DNA from 4 places in the Bradyrhizobium sp. USDA 3315 genome. Region 1 is predicted to be linked to each of the others. Evidence: predicted binding sites of a transcription regulator. Region 1 holds the regulator's gene; each other region holds the start of a gene.
What was found. The regulator PhoB, encoded in region 1, activates phosphate uptake and scavenging genes when phosphate is short. The targets are predictions, from matches to a motif close to TGTCATNNANCTGTCAT.
Positions count from the first base shown of each region.

Region 2: the regulator PhoB is predicted to act here: its motif matches at 3,255-3,271, upstream of ACVIYL_RS36330 (acetoacetate decarboxylase).
Region 3: the regulator PhoB is predicted to act here: its motif matches at 2,437-2,453, upstream of ACVIYL_RS10270 (DUF2794 domain-containing protein).
Region 4: the regulator PhoB is predicted to act here: its motif matches at 3,259-3,275, upstream of ACVIYL_RS34515 (RNA degradosome polyphosphate kinase).

Region 1 is NZ_JBSRYP010000001.1:2,745,970-2,751,078, reverse strand. Features, by position in the region: gene ACVIYL_RS12585 (acetylornithine transaminase) at 1-861, opposite strand, end outside; gene ACVIYL_RS12580 (GcrA family cell cycle regulator) at 1,350-1,862, shown strand; gene phoB (phosphate regulon transcriptional regulator PhoB) at 2,160-2,870, opposite strand; gene phoU (phosphate signaling complex protein PhoU) at 3,016-3,732, opposite strand; gene pstB (phosphate ABC transporter ATP-binding protein PstB) at 3,839-4,657, opposite strand; gene pstA (phosphate ABC transporter permease PstA) at 4,654-5,109, opposite strand, start outside.
Region 2 is NZ_JBSRYP010000001.1:7,720,981-7,726,089, forward strand. Features, by position in the region: gene ACVIYL_RS36320 (carbohydrate porin) at 1-1,081, opposite strand, end outside; gene ACVIYL_RS36325 (transporter) at 1,130-2,149, opposite strand; gene ACVIYL_RS36330 (acetoacetate decarboxylase) at 2,292-3,074, opposite strand; gene ACVIYL_RS36335 (patatin-like phospholipase family protein) at 3,314-4,477, shown strand; gene ACVIYL_RS36340 (acyl-CoA carboxylase subunit beta) at 4,583-5,109, opposite strand, start outside.
Region 3 is NZ_JBSRYP010000001.1:2,211,843-2,216,951, reverse strand. Features, by position in the region: gene ACVIYL_RS10280 (ABC transporter permease) at 1-601, shown strand, start outside; gene ACVIYL_RS10275 (Bax inhibitor-1/YccA family protein) at 836-1,627, shown strand; gene ACVIYL_RS10270 (DUF2794 domain-containing protein) at 2,009-2,380, opposite strand; gene ACVIYL_RS10265 (DUF1223 domain-containing protein) at 2,908-3,669, opposite strand; gene acnA (aconitate hydratase AcnA) at 3,896-5,109, opposite strand, start outside.
Region 4 is NZ_JBSRYP010000001.1:7,337,538-7,342,646, reverse strand. Features, by position in the region: gene ppx (exopolyphosphatase) at 1-968, opposite strand, end outside; gene ACVIYL_RS34515 (RNA degradosome polyphosphate kinase) at 981-3,185, opposite strand; gene ACVIYL_RS34510 (P-loop NTPase family protein) at 3,317-3,994, opposite strand; gene ACVIYL_RS34505 (CDP-alcohol phosphatidyltransferase family protein) at 4,083-4,625, opposite strand; gene purM (phosphoribosylformylglycinamidine cyclo-ligase) at 4,786-5,109, shown strand, end outside.

The DNA.
Region 1 (5,109 bases):
GGCGGCGGCGACCGCGAGCGGATTGCCGCCGAAGGTCGAGCCGTGCGAGCCGGGCGCCATGCCGGCCGCAGCCTGCGCGGTCGCCAGCACCGCGCCGATCGGAAAACCGCCGCCGAGCGCCTTGGCCAGCGACATCACGTCCGGCGTGACGCCGGTGCGCTTGTAGGCGAACAGCTCGCCGGTGCGGCCCATGCCGGTCTGCACCTCGTCGAAGGCGAGCAGCAGGCCGTGCTCGTCACACAGCGCGCGCAGCGCCTTGAAGAACGCCTGCGGCGCCGAGCGCACGCCGCCCTCGCCCTGCACCGGCTCGATCAGGATGCCGGCGGTGTGCGGGCCGATCGCCTTCTTCACCGCCTCGATGTTGCCATGCGGCACCTGGTCGAAGCCGTCCATCGGCGGGCCGAAGCCCTCAAGATATTTCGCCGAGCCTGTCGCCGCCAGCGTGCCCAGCGTGCGGCCGTGGAAGGCGCCCTCGAAGGTGATGATGCGGTAGCGCTCGCCATGGCCCTTGGAGAAGTGATAGTGGCGGACCAGCTTGATCACGCCCTCCATCGCTTCCGCGCCGGAATTGCAGAAGAACACGAAGTCGGCAAAGCTCTGCTCGCACAGCCGCGCGGCAAGCGCCTCGCCGTCCGGGCTCTTGAACAGGTTCGACATGTGCCAGAGCTTGGTCGCCTGTTCCTGCAGCGCCTTGACCAGATGCGGATGCGCATGCCCGAGCGCGTTGACCGCGACGCCCGAGGTGAAATCGAGATAGCGGTCTCCGTTGGTTGCGATCAGCCAGGCGCCCTCACCGCGCTCGAAGCCGAGATCGACCCTGGCGAAGACGGGGAGCAGATGCGACGTGGCAGCGTTGGTCATGGCGTTCACTGACGGTTTTTAAGCCGACAATTGCCGCTGCGCCTTGACGCCAGCGCAGCAACGGCCAGCTTCGGAAAACAAAACGGCCGCCTTTGCGGGCGGCACGTGGCGGGCATTCTATGCTGCGGTCGGTAAGTGTCAATCGCTACGAAGTGGCCTTCCTGCAATGCGAAACGAGCGCAATCCGGAGCATTCCGGTGCGGTGGAAAAGCCTCATCGCGATGCTTAACTGTGTGGGAACATGTGGACGCACGACCGCGGACTCTTGCGCCAGAGTCACGCCATATTGTAGCGTTTGGCCTGTCGGGTACGACATCTCGTGCGGCGGTACTGGACCCTCTAAGTAGCCTTTGTGTCTCGCGTAAACGTTCGGGCGCAACACCGTGCCCGGCGAGGGCTAAGGGATTCTGGCCGCAGGGATATTTGTCCAGATTGGCTCGCAGCGCCGCTCCAATGATTGGCCGGCGCTACGCGAAGGGAAGAATGCGATGACTGTATTGACCTGGTCCGACGATCGCGTCGAGCAGCTGAAGAAACTCTGGGAGTCCGGCCTGTCGGCCAGCCAGATCGCGGCGGAACTTGGCAATGTGACGCGAAACGCCGTGATCGGCAAAGTGCATCGGCTCGGCCTTTCCGGCCGCGCCAAGGCACCCTCCACTGCCGCGCCGCGGCAGCGCAAGGCTCGCCCGGCCCAGCACATGATGCGGGTGGCGCGTCCGGTCTCGCGCGGCAACACCGCGCTGGCGCACGCCTTCGAGGTCGAGATGGAGCCCGATCCGATCTCCTACGACAATGTGGTGCCGATGAGCCAGCGGCTCTCGCTGCTCGAGCTCAACGAGGCCACCTGCCACTGGCCGGTCGGCGATCCCTCGAGCCCGGAATTCTTCTTCTGCGGCGGCAAGGCGCTCGCCGGCCTGCCCTATTGCGCGCATCACTCGCGCGTCGCCTACCAGCCCGCCGCCGATCGCCGCCGGCCGTCGGCGAAACCGCAGATCAAGTGAGCACTCGGGAAAACGACGGAAGACCTCAAAGACAAATCCCCGCGAAAGCGGGGATTTTTTTGTGTGACGCAGCCCGGATGGAGCCAACGGGGCGCTCGTTCGCGCGACCCGTCGGCTCCATCCGGGCTACCGCTACATCACCGGCGTCGTCCCGGCGCAGGCCGGGACCCATAACCACGAATGGGTGTTGTTAGAAAGCCGTCTGGCCGCGTGCCGATTGCGCTGGCCGCGGCGTATGGGTCCCCTGGCTTTCGCCGGGACGACGCCGTGTTGCGGTTTATGAGTGCCGCATGGCCGTTACGGCTGCGGCTCGGCCTTGGCAAAGCGGTCGTCGAGCGCGTAGCCGGCGCCGCGCACGGTGCGGATCGGATCCTGCTCGCGGCCCGGATTGAGCAGCTTGCGCAGGCGGCCGATATGCACGTCGACGGTGCGCTCATCGATGTAGATGTCGCGGCCCCAGACGCTGTCGAGCAATTGCTCGCGGCTGAACACGCGGCCGGGATGCTCGAGGAAGAATTCAAGCAGGCGATACTCGGTCGGCCCGAGATCGATCGGACGGCCCGAGCGCGCCACGCGGCGCTTCTCGCGGTCGAGCTCGATGTCGCCATAGGTCAACACGGTCGCAAGCCGCTCCGGGCTGGCTCGGCGCAAGAGGCCCTTCACCCGCGCCAGCAGCTCCGGCACCGAGAACGGCTTGACGATGTAATCGTCCGCGCCGGTGGCAAGCCCGCGCACGCGCTCGCTTTCCTCGCCGCGCGCGGTCAGCATGATGATCGGAAGCTGCTTGGTCTCGGGCCGCGCCCGCAGGCGGCGGCACAGTTCGATGCCGGACAGGCCCGGCAGCATCCAGTCCAGCACCACGAGGTCGGGAACGCGCTCCTTCAGCCTTGTATCCGCATCGTCGCCGCGCCCCACCGTCTCGACATCGTAGCCTTCCGCATCGAGATTGTAGCGCAACAGCGTCGTCAGCGCTTCCTCGTCTTCGACTACCAGAATGCGTGCGCTCATCGGTTTAAGTTCTTTCTCTGTAGTGATCCGTTGCCCAGACGCAAACCGAAACGCTTACTTCCTTGAGCATAGTCCCCGCGGAAACGATTTGTCGCGAGGATCGTCCAGTTTCGCTCTTGCCGGTTCCGTGCTTGCCGATCATGCCTCAGTTGCCCGGCACCGTGGTGGCAAAAGTGGTCATGTCGCCCTTCGGGCGCTTGTCGGTGATCTGCTGGCCCTCGATCATGTAGAACACGGTCTCGGCGATATTGGTGGCGTGATCGCCGATCCGCTCGATGTTCTTGGCGCAGAACATCAGATGGATGCAGAACGAGATGTTGCGCGGATCTTCCATCATGTAGGTGAGCAGTTCGCGGAACAGCGAGGTGCAGATCGCATCGACCTCCTCGTCGCCCTTCCAGACGTTCATCGCCGCCGGCAGGTCGTGCGCGGCATAGGCGTCGAGCACCGACTTGACCTGCGACAGCACGAGGTCGGTCATGTGCTCGAGGCCGCGGATCAACTTCAGCGGCTGGAAATCGCTCTCCAGCGCCGCGACGCGCTTGCCCATGTTCTTGGCGAGGTCGCCGATCCGCTCGAGATCGGTGGCGACGCGCATCGCGCTGACGATCTCACGCAGGTCGATCGCCATCGGCTGGCGGCGCGCGATCGTCAGCACCGCGCGCTCTTCGATGTTGCGCTGCAGATTGTCGATCTCGATGTCGGCGGCGACCACGCGCTTGCCGAGCGCGACGTCGCGACGGATCAGCGCGTCGACCGACTCGGTAATCATCCGTTCGACCAGGCCGCCCATCTCGGCGACCAGGCGGGTCAACTCCTGCAGGTCGCTGTCGAATGCCTTGGCGGTATGTTCAGAAGCCATCGCTTGTCTCCCTCAACCATGATCCCGGGGATCATGGCTTCGTGTCCTGAATTTTAGCATGACCTGATCGGAAAACCGGTTTCCACTTTTCCGGATCATGCGCCGGTCAACCGAACCGGCCGGTGATGTAGTCCTGGGTGCGCCGATCGCTCGGTGAGGTGAAGATCTTGTTGGTGTCGTCGAACTCGATCAGCTCGCCGAGATACATGAAGGCGGTCTTGTCGGAGACGCGCGCCGCCTGCTGCATGTTGTGGGTGACGATCGCGATCGTGTAGTCCTCGGAGAGCTCCTGGATCAGTTCCTCGACCTTGGCGGTCGAGATCGGGTCGAGCGCCGAGCACGGCTCGTCGAACAGGATCACCTCGGGACGCACCGCCACGGTGCGCGCGATGCACAGGCGCTGCTGCTGGCCGCCGGAGAGCGACAGGCCGGAGGCGTTCAGCTTGTCCTTGACCTCGTTCCACAGCGCGCCGCCGCGCAACGCCTTCTCGACCCGGTCGTCCATCTCGGACTTCGAGATCTTCTCGTAGAGGCGGATGCCGAAGGCGATGTTCTCGTAGATCGTCATCGGGAACGGCGTCGGCTTCTGGAACACCATGCCGACCCGCGCGCGCAGCAAGTTGAGGTCGAGCTTGGGGTCGAGAATGTTGGTCTGGTCCAGCATCAGCTGGCCGACCGCACGCTGGCCCGGATAGAGGTCGTACATCCGGTTGAAGATGCGCAGCAGGGTCGACTTGCCGCAGCCGGACGGGCCGATGAACGCCGTGACGCGGTTGGTGCCGAGCGTCAGGTTGATGTTCTTCAGCGCGTGGTGCTCGCCGTAGTAGAAGTTGAGGTTGCGCACCGTGACTTTCGGCGGCGCTTCCGGCAGCGGAACCTGCGGAATGTGGCCTGCGGCAGTCGTGGAGACGGAAAGCTCGGTCATTTTGCGGCCCTTTCGGCACCAAGGATACGCGCGCCGATATTCAACGCGAGCACGGTGAATGTGATGAGCAGCGCACCGCTCCACGCCAGCTCTTTCCAGTAGGCGTAGGGGCTCTGCACGAAGTTATTGATGGTCACCGGCAGGTTGGCCATCGTCTTGGTCAGATCCAGGCTGAAGAACTGGTTCGACAGCGCGGTGAACAGCAGCGGCGCGGTCTCGCCGGCGACGCGGGCGGTCGCCAGCAGCACGCCGGTGATCAGACCCGATCGCGCAGCACGATAAGCGATCCGCTTGATCACCAGCGAACGCGGCAGGCCGAGCGCGGAGGCGGCCTCGCGCAGCGGATTGGGCACCAAGAGCAGCATGTCCTCGGTGGTGCGCAGCACGACCGGGATCACGATCACAGCGAGCGCGAGACTGCCCGCGATCGCCGAGAAGCCGCGCATCGGCAC
Region 2 (5,109 bases), 5.0 Mb from region 1:
GCGCGGCGTCCGAAATCCTGGCATAGATCGCGGCGATGCCGAACCGATCGTCCGGATATGTCTCGCTGAAGCCGGTGAACAGGAAGCCGCCGTCGACATAGGTGCTGATCAGGTTGCGGTCCGATGGGCTGACCGAGGCGCGCATGAAGAACGCGACGCCCTTGTCAGCGTCCGGCCTGGCGCGCGCAAGCAACTGCTCGTAGACCATGAAGATGCCGTTGTCCCGCCGCAGCCAGCGCGTGTCGCCGGAGCTGTCGGGATCGGCGAGCGACAGCCCGTCGGCCGAGAAGCGCTGGTCGGCGAACGAGCCCATGTGATACCAGGCGCCGCCGGTGATGGTCGCCGGCAGCCGGCTCTCGCCGATCTCGAACTTGTATTTGAGCTGGCCGATCCACCACGGCGGATCGTTGGCCCGGAAATTCAGCCCGTGGGCGTTCAAGATCTGCGGATCGTCCGTCCCCTGCGGCGGCGAAGCCGAACCGTCGAACAGCGCCAGATAGGCGGTGATGCGGTCGGACAGATTGGCCTTGATCCGGATGCCGGGCACGGCGAGTGGCGGCGACGGTCCGCCGGCCGGCAGAATGGTGCCGACAATGCCGGGCCAGCCCAGCGCCGAATTGATGAAGATGTCGTCGTACTGGCTGTCGATGAACTCGACGTCCGAGCCCTGCTGGCCGACGCGCACCGAGAGTTTGCCGCCGAGCAGCTTCTGCTCGATCCAGAATTCATAGAGCCTCGTCGCCGGCAACGACTCGACGCCGGACACCAGGAACAGGTTGCCGACATAGCTCCGCGACAGCCCGTCGCCGTGGATCTGGTACATGTTGGCGTGGAAGGTCGCGCCGGTCCAGCCGATCGCCTTCTCGAGGTCGATGGTGGTGCCGAGATCGAGACGGCCGGTAAAGGCCGCGCCATTGCTGACGCCGCCGGAGACGTTAGCAAAACCCTCCCCGATATAGGTCAGGCTGAACTGGTAGCCGGCCTCCTCGAGCGCAGCCCGCGTATCCGCAATCCGGTCGGCGGCCGGCTTGTCCTCCGCATGCGCCGGCGCGCCGAGCGCGAGGGCCGCGGCCACCAACATCGCGCGGGAAAGAACTCTGCACATCGGGAATACCGCGGTGCGCTCGCGCTATTTGACGATGCCGAGCCGCCGCATCAGCAGATAAGCCAGCAGCGCCGACCCGATCAGAAGGCCGGCCGCGACCAGGAACCCGCTGTCGACGTCGGTCAACGGCAATCCCTTGGTGTTCATGCCGAAGATGCCGGTGACGAGCGTCGGCGGCAGCAGCATCATGGTGACGACGGACAACGCGTGGAGGTGCTTGTTGCTCTCCTCCTCGAGCTTGAAGCGCAGCTCCTCCTCGAGCAGGCGGCTGCGCTCGTGCAGTTCCACGATGTCGTGGTCGAGGCCGTCGAGCCGCTGCGCGAGCTTGCCGGCCTGCAGCCGCAGCGCCGGACTGAGATTGTCGGTGTTCTTCTGCTCGAGCCGGTGAAACAGCACGCGCAGGCCGGCGAGCTGGCGATGCAGGCGCACGCAGGTGCGGCGCATCCGGCTCAGATTCTTGCGCAGCTCCGATCCGGTATCCTCGGCGAGCACCCGCTCCTCGATCGCATCGATATCGGTGCCGATTTTGTCGGCCATGCGGTCCATGGTGTCGGCGATCTCGTCGACGATCTTCTCCAGCAGCGCCGCGACGCTGCCGACGCGATGGCCGCCCTCGAGCACGCGGCGTGTCGCATCGGCGGAGCACAGCGCCTGATGGCGGCCGCTGACCAGGAGGCGTTCGGTCATCGCAAAGCGGAGAAAGCCGGTCTCCCGGGTCGCGGCGTCGATATCCCGCACCAGATCGGAAAACACGCCGTAGACGCAATTGTCGACGACGTGGATCTGCTGGAAATTGTCATTCGACAGCAGCAGGTCCCGCGCCAGCTGCGGGATGTGCATGTTGGCGAGCCATGCCCGGGTGCGAACGTCGGTCAGGTTGAAGTGCAGCCACAGCCTTCCGTCATGGCTCGGTTCGATCGGCGCATCGATCGGAAGCGCCTCGGCACGGCCGTCGTGATGCAGGCGGAACGCCCAGACCAGACCGGGGACCGCCTCGCGGGTCAGCAGCGACCCGACCGGAGCGGGAGGTGGATCAGCCAGCATGGCCCGCCCCCAAGGCAATCGATAACGCAACCGCGCGAAATGACATGTTCAAGACCTCGCCCACGCGCAACGCTGAGCAAGCGCGTCCCTTCGACGCAACATAGGAGGACGCGCCTGTTACAGTTTTATGTCAGCGACCGCCCTACTCCGCGGCCAGGCCGGTCGGCGCCGCCTCCGCAGCCTCCTTGTTGTAGTCATGCACGACGCGGCCGAACGGCAGCGTCAGATCGGCGAGGAAGTGGTGCGCGCCGACGACACGCTTGACCGGGAAATCGGCGACCGGTGCATTGACATGCGGCACCAGGTGAAGCCGGCCGGGTCCGATCCAGGAGCCCTTGACGACGATGTCGGTCAAGTTGATCGCGACCAGCTGGCAGACCTCGAGATGGCCGTCGACGCCGGGGATCATCTTCAGATTAACTTGCGTCTTCGACAGCGTCGCGCGGGTGACGTCGCCATTGCCCGCCATGCTCTCGTGCTTGTAGCCCATCGTGCCCATCGCAACGAGCTGGCCGGCATATTCCAGCGTGCCGGTCAGCGTGTCCTTGACGATCTCGAGCTTGGGATGAGCGTACTTCTTCGGAAAGCCCCAGATCTCGCGGCCGGCCGCGATCGGCGGATCATCGTCGAGATACATCTGGCAGACGAAGTTGACCTCTTCGCCATGCAGGCGCGCGGGGATCACGAGGCCGGACTCGATGTAGCTGCCGAAGCCGAAGCTGTCGGGCATCTTGATCCATTCGTAATGCACGATCGCCTGCTCGATCGACTCCAGCGGCTCGGGCAGGCCGGCGCGGATCAACTCCGGATCGGTCTCATAGGTGATGACGAGGAATTCGCGATCGATGAAGCGATACGGACCGGCGGGATAGCTCGGGCCGGCGGCCGGCATCGACGGAAGCTTGAGCAGATCTTCCCTGCGCATCGCAATAACCCCTGTTTGAAAAGTTTGCGCGGAAGCTAACGGCCGAGATTGACAGCGATGTGAGGAATTTCCGTCAGGCGCATGACCGCGGTTACGCGTCGTGACCCGCGTCGCGCTACTGGGGCCAATGCTAACCATGCAGGCAGCCATGCCGGATGCGCCTTGCGCGGCCGCCGCAATTGTCATCACGGCGTCATCGGCGCGCTGAATTCTCGCCGCGAATTTCTGGAGTGTCTGATATGGACGCGCGAACCCCGCATTTCGACGACATCGAACACGCGACGCCGGGCTGGCGTCCAGAAGGCTGCGATCGTGTGGCCCTGGTCCTGCAGGGCGGCGGCGCGCTCGGCGCCTATCAGGCCGGCGTCTATCAGGCGCTGCATGAATCCAACATCGAGCCGAACTGGGTCTGCGGCGTCTCGATCGGCGCGATCAACTCGGCGATCATCGCCGGCAATCCGCCCGAAAAGCGGCTGGAGCGGCTGCACACATTCTGGGATCGCATCACCAGCCGCAAGATCTGGCACTACACTCCGGACGGCGACGTCTTCCGCAAGGCGCGCAATTTCACCAGCTCATGGCTGACGACCACGCTCGGACAACCCGGCTTCTTCACCCCGCACCAGGCCAATCCGTGGTTCAGCCCGGCCGGCGCGCGCACCGCCACCAGCTACTACGACACCACGCCGCTGCGCGAGTCCTTGCTCGAGCTGGTTGATTTCGACCGCATCAATTCCAAGAAGATACGCTTCGCGGTCGGCGCAGTGAACGTGCTCTCCGGCAACTTCATCTATTTCGACAATGCCCATGACGAGATCATTCCCGAGCACATCATGGCGAGCGGCGCGCTGCCGCCGGCGCTGCCGATGGTGAAGGTCGGCACCGATCATTTCTGGGACGGCGGCATCGTGTCCAACACGCCGCTGCAGCATCTGCTCGACCAGGAAGACAACATGAATTCGCTGGTGTTCCAGGTCGACCTGTTCTCGGCGCGCGGCGCGCTGCCGCGGGACATCCAGGACGTGATGGCCCGGCACAAGGACATCATGTATTCGTCGCGCACCCGCTACAACACCGACGTCTATCGCAAGACCTACAATCTGCGCACCGCCCTGCACAATGCGCTGGGAAAAATCCCCGACGATCAGCTGTCGGACGAGGAGCGCCAGCTCAAGAAGGCAAACGCCCGGTTGCCGGGCATCACGCTATTGCAGCTGATCTATCAGCAGAAGGCCTATGAGGGCGACGCCAAGGATCACGAATTCTCCGGCACCTCGATGCGCGAGCACTGGGTGAGCGGGCACGAGGACACCAAGCGCTCGCTGAAGCGGCGCGAATGGATCAAGATGCCCGAGAACGGCATGGGCATCGTGATCCACGACGTGCATCGCGAAGCGGAGTAAATACGTGTCGTCGTTGCGAGGAGCGCAGCGACGAAGCAATCCATACCTCAGCACATGGTTATATGGATTGCTTCGCTGCGCTCGCAATGACGATTGAGGCGCCGCTTACGGCCGCGTCGACATGTTGCTCGGCGGACCAGCCTTGCGGATCGGTTCGGCGAGGCGCGCGAACTCGCAGAGCAGCGAGCGCGTCTTGCGCGGATCGATCACCTCCTCGACCCAGAACTTCTCGGCCGAGCGGAACGGCGAGCGCAGCTTGTTGAGGCGATCCTCGATCTCGCGCAGCTTGGCGGCGGGATCGGCGGCCGCATCGATCTCGGCGCGATAGGCCGCCTCGATACCGCCTTCGAGCGGCAGCGAGCCCCAATAGGCCGACGGCCACGCATAGCGCATCGAGAAGCGGTTGGCCGGCTGATGCACCACGCCGGCGACGCCGAAGGCGTTGCGGATGATGATGGTGCACCACGGCACCGTGCTCTGGTTGACCGCCGCCATCGCCCGCACGCCGTGGCGGATGGTCGCCGTCTTCTCCGCCTCGAGCCCGATCATGAAGCCCGGGCAGTCCATCAGATAGACCACCGGCAGATGGAAGGTCTCGGCGAAGTCGACCCAGCGCACCACCTTCTGGCAGG
Region 3 (5,109 bases), 530 kb from region 1:
CGACTGGCAGGGCCTCGGCATCAATTTCGTGCTGGTGTTCTCGCCGAATGCCTTCAGGGGTGCGCCGCACAGCCATGTCGCGACCCTGACGGAACCACACGCCGATTCCGCCGACGACGCGCGCATCATCAAGCAGGTCGCCGACGCGTTCCCGATGGTGACCAGCGTGCGGGTCCGCGAGGCGCTGGAGACGGTCGGCAGCGTGGTCAGCAATCTGGTGCTGGCGATCCGCGGCGCCAGCGCCGTGACGCTGATCTCCGCGATCCTGGTGCTCGGCGGCGCGCTCGCCGCCGGACACCGCCACCGCGTCTATGACGCCGTGATTCTCAAGACGCTCGGCGCCACGCGGGTGCGACTGCTCGGCGCCTACGCGCTGGAGTATCTGATGATCGGTTTTGCAACCGCGGTGTTCGGGGTGATCGCCGGCTCGATCGCGGCCTGGCTGATCGTGACTAGGCTGATGACGCTGAGTTTTATCTGGCAGGCCGGCAGCGCCGCGCTGGTCGTGGTCGCCGCGCTGGTCGTCACGGTCGGACTGGGGCTCGCCGGGACGCTGCTCGCGCTAAACCAGAAGCCGGCCTCAGTGTTGCGGAATTTGTGACAAAATGTAGCGGCGCGAGCGCCGTTTTTGCCTATGATGCTAGGGCAGAGCGACATTCGGCCGCGCGTGGAAGCTTGCGTCGGATGTGTTAATTTCCCACATACCAATCGGGTCGGATAGTCGGTTTGAATGACACGGAATTAATGTTCCGCAAACCGAGCCATCTGAGATAGATTTACGACCGGCGCCGCAAATCCCTTGCGCTCCACCGGGACCAACCACGGGAATTCGACCATGTCGGACCTAGACCGCAACTACGCTTCTCCTTTCGGCCGGGCCGCCGGGCGCATTGACGCTGCGGCCGTCGACGCCGGTCTGCGCGCCTACATGCTGCGCATCTACAACTACATGAGCATCGGCCTGGCCATCACCGGCCTCGCCGCGCTCGGCGTCTACATGGGTGCGGTGACGACCGACCAGTCGGCCGCCGTCGCCAAGTTCGGCAACGCCTATCTGACGCAGTTCGGCTACGCGATGTTCGTGAGCCCGCTGAAGTGGCTGTTCATCCTCGCCCCTCTGGCGATGGTGTTCGTCATCTCGGCCGGCATCAACCGCCTGCAGCCCGCGACCGCCCAACTCCTGTTCTGGGTGTTCTCGGCGCTGATGGGTCTGTCGCTGTCGTCGATCTTCCTGGTGTACACGCACACCTCGATCGTGCGCGTGTTCTTCATCACCGCGGCAACGTTCGGTGCGCTGAGCCTCTACGGCTACACCACCAAGCGTGACATGAGCGGCATGGGCTCGTTCCTGTTCATGGGTCTGATCGGTATCATCATCGCGAGCCTGGTCAACCTGTTCCTGGCGAGCTCGGCGCTGCAGTTCATCGTGTCGGTGGTCGGCGTGCTGGTGTTCGCGGGCCTCACCGCCTGGGACACCCAGCGGCTGAAGAACGACTACATCTACGGCTACGCCTCGCAGGGTGGCGTGATGGCAGAGCGTGCGGCAATCACTGGTGCGCTGTCGCTCTACCTGAACTTCATCAACCTGTTCACGCTGCTCCTGCAGCTGCTCGGCCAGCGTGACTAAGCGCCTCGAGCGAGCCGATCAAATCCAAGCCCCGGCCATCCCGCCGGGGTTTTTCTTTTGGGCGAGGCGAGATGTGGCGTAGCCCGGATGAAGCGCAAGCGAAATCCGGGACAGGCTCATCCGCGGCTTCAACGGCCCCGGATTACGCGGAGCCTGCCATCGGCGCGTTCGTGCGACCCGTTGGCTCCTCCGGGCTACGAAGCTCGGGCACAACTGTGTCGGCGGATCAGCGGATTTGTAGCCCGGATGAGCGAAGCGACATCCGGGACGGTCTTACCACGCGGGTACAGCTTCCCCGGATTCCGCGGAGCCTGTCATCGGGCGCGCGTTCGCGCGACCCGTTGGCTCCATCCGGGCTACAAGCAGACTGACCTGACGCGCTTACACCAGCGACAGCTTGCGATCGATCACGAACAGCACGCGTTCGAGTTCATGGCCACGACGGAGGATCAGGCCGGTCGCGGAAATGACGCTGTACATGCCCTGCTTGCGCGCAAGCCGGGGATCCTTCTCGATCCGGTAGATCGGCATTTCGGATGCGCGCCGGAACACCGAGAACACGGCCCGATCCTTCAGGAAGTCGATCGCATAGTCGCGCCACTCGCCGTCGGCGACCATGCGGCCGTAGAGATTGAGAATGCGGTTGAGCTCAAGTCGATTGAATGTCACGCGGTTAGGCTGAGGGGTCGCGGCGGCGGTGCGCGCCGCGGCACGACTCCCGCTCGGATCAGTGTCCTCCGAGATCAAACTCATCGAGCGCCTCCTGTCACCTCGGTGACGGTCGGGTTCCGAAGGCCCCTCTCCGGGATCGTCACGAGAGTGACATGATCGCGCTAAGCGAGGGGACCCGCAAGGGGCCAATCGCAATGCAACCGGGCCTTAACCACCGCCGCACGCGGCGGATTGTCCGGAAAACCGCAGAGTCACGGGAACGTTAGCGGAATCATATTGCTGCCCCACTTCCGCCCATCGCCCGCCCCGCTGCCCTGCGAAAAGGAAATCCTGCGTTGGCCCGGTCCTTTCGGTTCCGGATTCCTCAGCCCCCAGCCCCCCGGGGCCGTCGGGATCGGGCCTGTTCGCAGGGGAGTCAAATCCCAACACTGGGCCAACGAAAGTTGGTCCTTTTTGTTTTGGGACCTGCGCAAGCAAGACGCGCGCGCCAAGCACCGGCGCCTTCCTTTCGGCAGATCACTGAATGCAGGTTTGTCGCCATGCGGCTGCACGAAAACATGCGTGCGACCGGCGGAAGCCAGCGCATCACGCCTTACCGCAGCGAGGCGCTAGTGAAGTGAGGTGAAGGCAGCGCCGAGCATCGGGCCCGGCTTGTCGCGGTTGCCGTCCTGGACGTACACCGCCGCAGCATCGACACCGTCACGCGTGATGTTCTCCAGCGGCACGGTCCAGCTCCCGGACGAACCGTTCCAGTCACCGACCTTGAGGAGATTGCGCACGACGTTGTGGTAGGTGATCTCGCGGCCGCGGTTCTCGCCGCGCGCGATCGAGATCGGCACCGACTTCGAGATCGAGCAGATCCAGACCTCGCCGCGCGACACGGCCGGCGACTTCGATGCGGCGACCGACACGTTGATCTGCTTGCCGCTCAGCGTCATCGTCACGGGCACCGACATCACGCTGCCGCTCCTTTCGGTGTCCTTGATGGCGTCCTCGATACTGGCGCGATCGCTGCCGATCACATGCGCGGAGCCATTGATCACGGCTTGCGGCGTGTAGACGTCGCGGTCGCCGCGAACATGCGAATAGGCCTTCTGGCGCGCGCTGAAACGGGAATCGGCCAGCGTGTCCTTCCAGCCGAGATAGTCCCAATAGTCGATCGGCATGCTCAGCGCGATGACGTTGGGGTCCTTCGCGAGGTCACCGATGATCTTATCCGCGGGCGGACAGGACGAGCATCCCTGCGAGGTGAAGAGTTCGACGACGGCACGCGGATCGGCGTGGGCGGGGCGGATGATCGCGACGATTGCGCAGATACCAAGGGCGCTGGACCATCGCGAGATACAGTTATAGGCCATCATCGCTGTCATACTGCGAACCAGTCGTGATGATTTCCATCCGTAATTGTACGGAGCATGAAGTCTGTCCCTGAACTTGCGTGCCCCAAAACGCGAGAAAGCGGCCTTTTCATAGGCCGCCTTCTTTTTAGCCGCTACTCACTAAGCAGTGAGGCACCGATCACAAATCCGCGTTGGAGCATGGTCCGGAAAAGTGTGAAGCGGTTTTCCGGACAGACCATGCTCAAACAAAGGGGCCTTAGGCCGCGAGTTTGCGCAGCACATAATGCAGGATGCCGCCGTTGCGATAGTAGTCGAGCTCGTCCAGCGTATCGATGCGGCAGAGCAGCGGGACATCCTTTTTGCCGCCGTCAGCGGAGACGATCTCGGCCGTTAGCGTCTGGCGCGGCTTCAGGTCGCCCTGCAGCCCGCGGATCGTGACCTTCTCGTCGCCCTTGAGGCCGAGCGAGGACCACGACGTGCCGTCCTGGAAGGTGAGCGGAAGCACACCCATGCCGACCAGGTTGGAGCGATGGATGCGCTCGAAGCTCTGGCAGATCACCGCGCGCACGCCGAGCAGGCGCGTGCCCTTTGCGGCCCAGTCGCGCGACGAGCCGTTGCCGTATTCGGCGCCGGCGAACACCACCAGCGGCACGCTCTCCTGCTGGTACTTCATCGCGGCGTCGTAGATCGACATCTGCTCGCCGTCGGGCCAGTGCCTGGTCAAACCGCCTTCCGGAATATTGCCGTCCGCGCCCTTCAGCATGAAGTTCTTGATGCGGATGTTGGCGAAGGTGCCGCGCATCATCACTTCATGGTTGCCGCGCCGCGTGCCGTACTGGTTGAAGTCGGCGGGGCGCACCTGGTGCTCGCTGAGGAACTTGCCGGCGGGCGAGGTCAGCTTGATCGAACCGGCCGGCGAGATGTGGTCGGTGGTGATCTTGTCGCCGAACATCGCGAGGATCCGCGCGTCGACCACGTCCGTGACCGGATCGGGCTGCTTCTTCATGCCTTCGAAATAGGGCGGGTTCTGCACATAGGTCGAGCTCATGTTCCAGCGATAGGTCTCGCTTTCCGTGGTCTTGATCTTGCGCCAGTTAGTATCGCCCTTGAACACGTCGGCGTACTTCTTCTTGAAGATCGTCGCGGTGACGTACTTCTTCATGAAGGCGTTGATCTCCTTGGCGGTCGGCCAGATGTCCTTGAGGAACACCGGCTTGCCGTCCTTGCCGATGCCGAGCGGCTCAACCGCGAGATCCTTGGTCACGGTGCCGGCGAGCGCATGCGCGACGACGAGCGGCGGCGAGGCGAGGTAGTTCGCCTGCACGTCGGGCGAGACGCGGCCTTCGAAGTTGCGGTTACCTGACAGCACGGCGGCGGCGACGATGCCGTTTTCGTTGATTGACTTCGAGATGTCTTCCGGCAGCGGGCCGGAATTGCCGATGCAGGTCGTGCAGCCGAAGCCGACGAGGT
Region 4 (5,109 bases), 4.6 Mb from region 1:
AGCAATTCGTTGAGATTCTGCGCGGCGCAGAGCAGTCCGTCCTTGGCGCGTTCGGCCTGCGGCAGCATCTCGTAGAGCAGGCCCTCGCGTACGCCGAAGGTCGAGAACACGATGGTCTTCGGCTGGGCCACGCGGATGATGTATTCGAGCACGAGCGCGGCATAGGCCAATAGCGGCCGCCGCGCGTCGGCGACCGACTCGATATTGGCCAGCATGTTGGTGGCCGCCAGCCGTCGCAGCCGCTGCGCGAAGTCGAGTGCGTCGGCCGCCGGGATCGAATAGCCGTGCATCACCTTGAGCGGGTAGCCGCTCTGGATGATGTGAATGCGCGCCAGCGCACGCCAGGTGCCGCCGACGGCATAGAAGGTGCGGCCGCGGCCGGTCTTGAGCTGGGCGACGCCGAGCAGCTCGTTCTTGACGATGCGTTCGGCGCGCTTGAGCGATTTGTTGGAGAGGTCCTGCAGCGCGAGGCTGCCGAGCGGCAGCGTCACGCCGCTGCGCACGCGGCTGCCCTTGACATCGATCAGTTCAAGCGAGCCGCCGCCGAGATCGCCGACGATGCCGTTCGGATTGTGCACGCCCGAGACGACGCCGAGCGCGGATAGCTTCGCTTCACGCGGCCCGGTGAGGATCTCGATCTTGGCGCCGCAGATGCGCTCGGCCTTGGCGATGAAGTCCGGACCGTTCTTGGCGTCGCGGCAGGCCGCGGTCGCGATCGCGTAGACGCGGCCGACTTGCTGGATCTTGCACAGCGCACGAAAACGGCGCAGCGCGGTGAGCGCCTTGTTGACGGCATCGGTTGCGAGCAGGCCGGTGCTCTGCACCTCGCGCCCGAGCCCGCACAGCGCCTTCTCGTTGAAGATTGTGATGAGGCTGCGCGCCATCGCCTCGTAGACCACGAGACGAACCGAGTTCGAGCCGATATCGATGACAGCGACGCTGGAAGCGCGCTTCCGCGGCCGCTTCACCGTAAGGCCCCCTTAAGACGATGGCTGCTGACGCTCGTTGCGACGCGTGAGACGGCGCGGTGAAGATTCCTTGAGAGACTTACCACGGCCGGACAGACTCGGATTTGTCATAAAGTAGTCATGCAGATTGAAGGGCTCTTCGCCTTTCGCGGCCTTCATACGCGTTGACGACCCATCCGGCAACAATTGCCAGCTTTGCTCGGTGTCCTTCAGGTTCGCGACCATGATCTGTTCGAGAACCTGCTGATGCACCGTGGGATTTTGCAGCGGACAGAGAACCTCGACGCGGCGGTCGAGGTTTCGCGGCATCATGTCAGCGGACGAGATATACACAGCAGCTTTTGTGCTCGGCAGGCCCTGACCCATGCCGAAGCAATAGATTCGGCCGTGTTCCAGGAACCGGCCGATCACCGATTTGACGCGGATGTTCTCCGACAGTCCCGGCAGCCCCGGCCGCAGGCAGCAGATGCCGCGCACCACGAGCTCGACCGAGACGCCGGCCTGCGAGGCCTCGTACAGCGCGTCGATGATATCAGGGTCGACCAGCGCATTCATCTTCATCCAGACCGCGCCGGGCCGGCCGTGCTTGACGTGGGCGATCTCGCCGTGGATGTGCTCGATGATCCGCTTGCGCAGCGTCAGCGGCGACACCGCCATCTTCTCGATGTCGCTCGGCTCGGCATAGCCGGTGATGTAGTTGAAGACCCGCGCGACGTCGCGGCCGATGATCGGATCCGAAGTGAAGTAGGAGAGGTCGGTGTAGATGCGCGCGGTGACCGGGTGATAGTTGCCGGTGCCGGTGTGCACATAGGTCGTGAGATTGCCGCCCTCGCGGCGCACCACCATCGACAGCTTGGCATGCGTCTTCAATTCGATGAAGCCGTAGACCACCTGCACGCCGGCGCGTTCGAGGTCGCGGGCCCAGCGGATATTGGCTTCCTCGTCGAAGCGCGCCTTCAGCTCGATCAGCGCGGTCACCGACTTGCCGGCCTCGGCGGCTTCCGCCAGCGCGCGCACGATCGGCGAATTGTTCGAGGTGCGATAGAGCGTCTGCTTGATCGCGACCACGTCGGGATCGCGTGCCGCCTGCTGCAGGAACTGCACCACGACGTCGAAGGATTCGTAGGGGTGATGGACCACGAGGTCCTTCTGGCGGATGGCGGCGAAGATATCGCCGCCATGATCGCGCACCCGCTCGGGGTGGCGCGGCACATAGGGCGGGAATTCGAGGTCGGGGCGATTGAGGCGGGTGAGCTGCGACAGCTCGTTCATCGCCAGCACGCCGTCGACCAGGATCACTTCGTCGTCTGCGGCCGACAAGGCGTGCTGCACGAAGATGCGCAGCTCTTCGGGCATCGTGGCCTCGATCTCGAGCCGGATCACCGACCCGCGGCGGCGCCGCTTGAGCGCGGTCTCGAACAGGCGAACGAGATCTTCGGCCTCTTCCTCGATTTCGAGTTCGGAGTCCCTGATGATGCGGAATGCGCCTTGGCCCTTGACGGTGTAGCCGGGGAACAGGCGGCCGATGAAGAGACCGGTGGCCTGCTCCAGCGTGATCAGCCGCGCCGGCGCGCCTTCCTTGGTGGAGGGGATGCGGATGAAGCGGTCGATCTTGCCGGGCATGCGGATCAGCGCGTTCATCGCCTTGCCGTCGGAGATCCGCGACAATTGCAGCGCCACCGTGAAGCCGAGATTCGGGATGAACGGGAAGGGATGCGCCGGGTCGATCGCCAGCGGCGTCAGCAGCGGGAAGATGCTGTGGAGGAAGTGATCCTCGATCCAGCTGCGCTCGGACTTGGTGACGTCGCGGCCGTCGACCAGCTGGATGCCGACCTTGGCCAGGATATCCCGCAGGTCGCTCCAGATCGCCTGCTGGTCGGAGGCGAGCTGCGAGACGGTCTTGTTGATCATCACGAGCTGATCGGCCGGCAGCAGGCCGTCCGGGCTGCGCTCGGTAATGCCCTCGCGGACCTGCGCCTTGATGCCGGCGACACGGACCATGAAGAACTCGTCGAGGTTATTCGCCGAAATCGACAGGAAGCGGACCCGCTCCAGCACGGGATGGCCGAGATTGACCGATTCCTCGAGCACCCGCCGGTTGAAGTGCAGCCAGGAGAGCTCCCGGTTGATGAAGCGTTCGGGGCTGGTCGCGATTGCGGGAATGGCGGGAAATTCCGCCTCTTTTTCTTTGATTTCAGTAGCTTGTGCCGAGTCCATAAAGTGCTGGTCCAATTCAGGGCAGGGGCCGGGGCGGTGTAGCCGAGAGCCGCAGAGACCATGTGATATTGCGATGACGTTTCGATGACATTGATGTTCCGCTCGCCTGCGCCGTCAAGCCGCGGGATGGATCAGGCGTCGCGCAACAGCTCCGCCGCCAGCGCCCGCGTGACGGGACGGCCGAGCCGGAGTGCCTCGGTATCCAGGAGCTCGACCGCCTGCCGGACGGCAACGTAGGAACGCTCGATCCGGTTGCTCAGATAGCTGACCAGCGGTTCGTCCACGCTCATCTGGCGGTCGGCGCAGAACTTGACAATCAGGCCGCGGAACAGCTGGTCGTCCGGCGGCAGCAGCGTCACGGTCGGCACCGCGCGGAGCCGCGACCGCAGGTCGCGCAATTCGATCTCGAACGCCGAGGGCGGAATGCGCGCCGTGATCAGCACGTAGGCATCGTCCTGGCGCGCCAGATTCATCAGATGAAACATTGCGCGCTCGTCGAAATCCGCCGGCCTCAGGTCTTCGACGACGAGCGCACCGGTCGCAAGCGCGGTCGGCACCGTGTCGGCGGTCAGCGCATGCGCCGCGGTCGAGCGCGCGCCGGCGCTCTCGGCCCAGATCGCGGCGAGGTGGCTTTTGCCGGAGCCGTCAGGCCCGACCAGCAGCATGATTCGGTTTGGCCAGTCCGGCCAGCCGTCGATCAGCGCCAGCGCCGCCTCATTGGCAGGGCCCTCAAGGAAATCGTCGCGGGTCAGCTTCTCCTCGTGCGGCAGGGCCAAGGCCAATTGACGAGGTTGAACGCTACTGGCCACGCAGGTCTCCAAACCACTTCATTTTAGCCATGCGCAAACGCGTCGCGTTTGTCGCGGGAAAACCGGCTTCCACTTTTCCGGATCCCGCCTACCGAGCTTCGATGGTGCTCATGTGCCGCACCCACTCCACGAGATAGAGGGACACCGAACCCAAAGTAAAGATCGTGACCAGGCCCATCAGGATCAGGTCGTAAGGATGTGGCTGAAAGCCGAAGCCGAGCGAGGCCAGCACCAGCGCTGCGAACGCGACCTGCGCCACCGTGTTCAGCTTCGACACCATCAGCGGCTTCATCTCGACCGGCTTGTCGAACAACCATGACACAATCACGGCGGAGACGATCATGATGTCGCGTGACACCACGAGAATCACGATCCAGCGCGGCACCGCGCCCCAGATTCCGAGCGCGACATAGATCGACACCAGGAGCGCCTTGTCGGCGAGCGGATCGAGCAGGGCGCCGAGCTCGCTCGTCATGTTGAAGCGCTTGGCGAGGAAACCGTCGACCGCGTCCGAGACGCCGGCGATCACGAAGATCGCGAACGCAATCTCCATCTGGCTGGACACGATGGCCCAGACGATCACCGGCACCAGGATGATGCGGCCGAGGGTGATGATGTTCGGAATGCTCAACTTGGATCGCTTCCCGGCTAGAAGCCTGATTTTACTCGATATCCGGCTCTTTTGCGCAGCCGCCTTGTGTTATCTACATAGTATCGCGGCGGCAGCGCCGCGAGCCATTGCGCGGGGGCGGAATTCCTCGTAACCAGCCCCTGATCATCTGGAATTGGGCATGACCGAGCGCAAAAACGGGCTCACTTACGCGGATTCGGGTGTCGATATCGACGCCGGCAATCGACTGGTCGATTTGATCAAGCCGATGGTGCGGGCCACCGCGCGGCCTGGCGCGGACGCCGAGATCGGCGGTTTCGGCGGGCTGTTCGACCTCAAGGCCGCCGGCTTCAAGGATCCGGTCCTGGTGGCCGCGACCGATGGCGTCGGCACCAAGCTGAAGATCGCGATCGAGACCGGCATTCATGGCGGTATCGGCATCGATCTGGTCGCGATGTCGGTCAACGACCTCGTCGTGCAGGGCGCGGAACCGCTGTTCTTCCTC